2 regions of the Clostridium isatidis genome follow, and region 1 is predicted to be linked to the other one. Evidence: predicted binding sites of a transcription regulator. Region 1 holds the regulator's gene; the other holds the start of a gene.
What was found. Region 1 encodes Rex, which represses fermentation and respiration genes when NADH is low (regulators of the CRP and FNR family bind a similar motif). Its sites were predicted from a motif close to ATTGTTAANNNNTTAACAAT; they were not measured.
Positions count from the first base shown of each region.

Region 1 (2,492 bases):
AAAGGTGGAACCTGCAGTTTATGAAATAACCTATAATATAGAAAATTTAATTTCAAAGTTAGATCCAGAATTAGTAAAGACTATTACAGATATTCTTTTATCTTTAGTAAATTCACTAGGAAGCTTAATTTCTAATTTATCTACTACAATTGTTAAAGTAATTTCATCAGCAGTTTCAGCAGTTCCAGGATTTTTTATTATAGTATTATTTTCAATTATTTCATCTTACTTTTTTGCATTGGATTATAAGGTAATAACAGGATTTATTGAAAAGCAGTTACCTGAAAAAACAGCAAATATATTATTTCAAGCTAAAGAAGGTTTGGGTAAAACTATATTAAAGTTTATAAAATCTTATTCTATTATAATTACCATAACTTTCTTCGAATTATTTGTGGGATTAATGTTATTAAGAGTAGAAAAAGCAGCAACAATAGCTTTTATTATTGCAATATTTGATATACTTCCTATTCTTGGTGCAGGTGGAATTCTTATACCTTGGGCAATTATTGAATTAATAAAAGGAGAAATTTTCTTAGGAATTGGAATATTCTTAATGTATATTCTTATAACAGTAATAAGAAATATAATTGAACCAAAGATAGTGGGAAAAGAAGTAGGGCTGCATCCAATTATTATGCTTATATGTATCTATCTAGGAATAAATTTATTTGGTTTTATAGGAATTTTTGTTTTACCAATAACAATGACTGTGCTGATTAACTTAAATAGATCTGGAAAGATAAAGTTATTTAAATAAATAGCTGGAAATATATTTACCCTTATTGACAAATTTCTACGAATTAAATATAATAAATGAGGTTGAAAATTTCAGGCATAGGGAAGCATACGATACTTTATATTAATTACAGAGTTTTATAAAGCTTTGTGCGGATTTAAAGACTTATTTATAACTAACTGCTAAGTTATATGTAAGTCTTATTTTTTATATTTAATTAATTAAATTTAATAAATATTAGATATTTATTGAAAAATATATTATAGATATAATAATGAAAAGATAAGTAAAATTTAAAGTGTATTAATATAAGCGTTTTAAAAAAGCAAGAAAAGTGATAAAATAAAATATAATAGCGAATAATAAATAGGAGAGTAGAGAATATGGATAAAAAGAAAAATATATCAATGGCTGTAATAAAAAGACTTCCTAAATATTATAGATATCTAAAAGAACTACTTAAAAATGATGTGGAAAGAATATCATCAAAAGAATTAGGAGAAAAGATAGGTTTTACAGCTTCGCAAATACGTCAAGATTTAAATAATTTTGGTGACTTTGGTCAACAAGGTTATGGATATAATGTTAAAGATTTGTATAATCAAATAGGCCTAATTTTAGGATTAGATAGAGAATATACTGCTGTCTTAATTGGAGCAGGTAATATAGGTCAGGCAATAGCCAATTATAGATTTAATGAAAATGGCTTAAATATTGCGGCTATTTTTGATGCTAATCCTAAGTTAATAGGAATAAAAATAAGAGATGTAGAAATAAAAGATATTGATTATCTAGATAGTTTCTTGGCTGAAAATAATATTGATATGGGAATAATATGTGTTCCAAGAAATAATGCGCAAGCTGTTTGTGATAAACTAGTAAAAGGTGGAGTAAAGGGAATATGGAATTTTGCTCCTGTTGATTTAGTAATTCCAGAAGACGTAATGGTAGAAAACGTACATTTATCAGAAAGTTTATTAACATTAATATACTTATTACACGATCAAGAAAACTAATACAGCACACAAAAATTGTGTGAAATTCACAATTCAAATATAAAGTGCAGAATTTATGTATTTTTTCAGTCCACTGATAAGCTGAATGATATATTTAAAATAGAGCTGTCCTGCTAAATATATTAGTAGGACAGTTATTTTTTAGATTATAAGAAATGTAAACAGGCTTGAAATTATATTGCTGCTTAAATTTACTATATCATTATTGATAAAGGATATTCCTTTAATAAGTTTATTAGTTTTTCCTTTATAAACTCTTTTCTCTGTTATAGTATCTAATTCATCACAATAATATTGAGCTTGAAGGGATGCTCCCAGCAAACTATCTATTATTGCCCCAAAAAATCCTAATAAGAAACAGTAGCTGGAATAGATCAAGCCTTCTTTAAGATCCTTATAAATAAATATATTTAATATAAAATGTATTGAAGCAATGAAGGAAGAGCCTAATAGGGCAAAGCTTGTTCCTAAAAGACTAATTCCACCAGACATTCCTGTTTCTAAGGGTTTTAGGGTTAATATATCTATAGGCTTTCTTTTGCTTAACACTCCAATTTCTGAAGCCCAGGTGTCCGCTGTAGAAACGGCAAAGGATACTCCATAGGCTAATAAATATATAGAACTTTGATTAAAATAATATATAATTGCCACGATAAGTCCAACTCCGCCATTTGCAATTACCTGCATAAAGTCACGATTTTCACCCTTTTCATTTATCTTTTCTAATTTATCTTTGT
Region 1 is NZ_CP016786.1:364,606-367,097, forward strand. It holds gene ytvI (sporulation integral membrane protein YtvI) at 1-760, shown strand, start outside; gene BEN51_RS01835 (redox-sensing transcriptional repressor Rex) at 1,123-1,755, shown strand; gene BEN51_RS01840 (DUF92 domain-containing protein) at 1,897-2,492, opposite strand, start outside.

Region 2 (2,492 bases), 640 kb from region 1:
TCTTCTAGTCCTATTCCAGGTAATAAAAAGGCTGTTTCTAGCGTAATAGACGATTTAGTAGAAAAAGGTGCAAAGGTTATCTATGGAGAAATGGAAGAAATACATGTTTCAGGGCATGCTTGTCAACAAGAACTTGAATTAATACACGCCTTATTAAAACCTAAGTTTTTTATGCCTGTTCATGGTGAACACATGCATTTGATAGCTCACAGTAGAATTGCAGAAAACATGGGCATAGAAAAAAATAATATATTTTTCTTAGAAATAGGAGATGTTTTAGAATTATCTAAAAATGAAGGTCATATATCAGGAAAAGTACCTTCTGGAAGAGTTTTAATTGATGGAATTGGTGTTGGAGACGTTGGAAATATTGTCCTTAGGGATAGAAAGAATTTATCTCAAGACGGTCTTGTGACTATTGTAATAGCAATAGATGCAGTAAATAAAATGATAATCTCTGGACCGGATATCGTTACAAGAGGATTTGTTTACGTTAGAGAATCCGAAGGCTTAATAACTGAAATAAAAGCAATTACTGCAAAAGAGGTAGAAAAATGCCTTAATAATAATATAACTCAATGGGCTGAAATAAAAAATAATGTAAGAAAAGAAGTTACAAACTTTATTTATAAAAAGATAAAAAGAAAGCCAATGATTTTACCAGTTATTACTGAAATATAGCTTATAAATAAGGTCTGTTTAAAACAGGCCTTTTAGCTAATCTCTTTTTAAGCTCTGAAGAACTACCTAGTACTCTTGTAGTAAACAAATTCAATTTTCATTAGGCAATGTCACAATACTCTGGTTGAGATATTAAAATTAATCTTAAAAATTCTTAAATATATCTTAAAAGTCTTCTTTTTTTATGATATTTTTAATAATATAAGTAAAGTAATTAATTTATAAAAAACTGATTAAATTATAAGGGGGATATTATGGAAAAGAACTTTTTAAAATTTACTGCAGCATGTGTCCTTAGTTTATCTATATTTAATATTAATGTCCAAGCCCAAAATAAAGAGAGAGTAACTTTTGGTATTGATTTAACCGATGCTCAGGAACAGGAAATGCTAAAGGAATTTGGGGTTTCTGAAGATCAAGTTACAATAGATAGAATAACAAACGAGGATATTATTGAACAATTAGGATTAGATCCTAATGATCCTTCAAATTATCAAGGAGGATGTTATTCTTCTTCTTATGTTAAACTTACTGATAGAGGAGGAATACAAGTTAAAGCTAAAAATTTAACTGAAGTAACATCACTTATGCTTTCAAATGCATTAGTTACATCAGGAGTAACAAATGCAGAAATTATTGCCAGCTCGCCTTTCCCTGTTACAGGAACATCTGCTTTATCAGGAATTTTAAAAGGATTTGAAGGAGCTAAAGGTGAAGAATTATCATTAGAAAATAAGAAAACGGCTCAAGAAGAAATAGAAGCAACTTCAGATCTTGGAGAGGAAATAGGCTATGATGAAGCTGCAAAAGTAATCAATGATATTAAAACCAAAATTATAAAAGAAGCTCCAAAAAACAGCGAAGAGATTTCAGAAATAATTAATGATGTTACAAAAGACTATACAATTGAATTATCAGAAGAACAAAAAGAACAAATAAAAGCACTTATGAGTAAAATTAATGACCTAGATATAGATTACGACAAAGTTAAGGATACACTAACCAATATAAGCAATCAAATTGCAGAAGTACTGAAAAAATCAGGTAAAGAAATTCAAGATAGTGGTTTTTTGCAAAATATTCTTTCAACTTTAAGTAATTTTTTCTCTAGTATATTTAATTTTTTGAAGGATCTATTTAATAAATAAGGATCACATAAATTAAATTTATTTTTTTATATTTATTATTATGAAATGTTTAAGTTTAATTGTTAAAAGAAAAATATGCTTTTAAAGCATATTTTTTTATTTAACCTTTTAATAAGTTCATAAATAATAGAAGTTTTATAGGGAAAGATATTGTAGTATAATAAAATAAAGAGTTCAATGTAATTGAACTCAGGTTCCTAAAAATATGCAAAGGGGAGATATATATGGTTAATGACAACAAAATTGAGAAAAAACTAACAAAGGATTACGAAAGCAATGATAAAGAAAGAATAGAATATAATGAATCTGACCTTGATTGTAAAGGTTTAACTGACAAAAAAAAAGAAATGGATAAGTTTTGGAATTGGGAATATTCTAATGAAGATAATTAATTAGGTTAATTAAATTACATGAATAAAATTACTGAAGGGCGTAACTATTATTTACGTCCTTTTAGTTATTTTTATTTACTAACAAAATTTCTTGTTTAAACAAGGTGTGATATAATAAAATAACACAAGTCTCGAATATATAAATACATAAAGAAAGGAAACATTTTTATGACAGAAAAAGAAAAAATGCTGAAGGGTTACTTATATAACGCTAATTACGATAAAGAATTAATTAAAGAAAGAGAAAAGGCTAAAGATCTTTGCTATGATT
Region 2 is NZ_CP016786.1:1,001,963-1,004,454, forward strand. It holds gene BEN51_RS04765 (ribonuclease J) at 1-681, shown strand, start outside; gene BEN51_RS04770 (DUF1002 domain-containing protein) at 936-1,829, shown strand; gene BEN51_RS13790 (hypothetical protein) at 2,054-2,221, shown strand; gene BEN51_RS04775 (sugar O-acetyltransferase) at 2,390-2,492, shown strand, end outside.
Region 2: BEN51_RS04770 (DUF1002 domain-containing protein) is a predicted target of Rex. The motif match lies at 863-882, and genes of this name have one in related genera.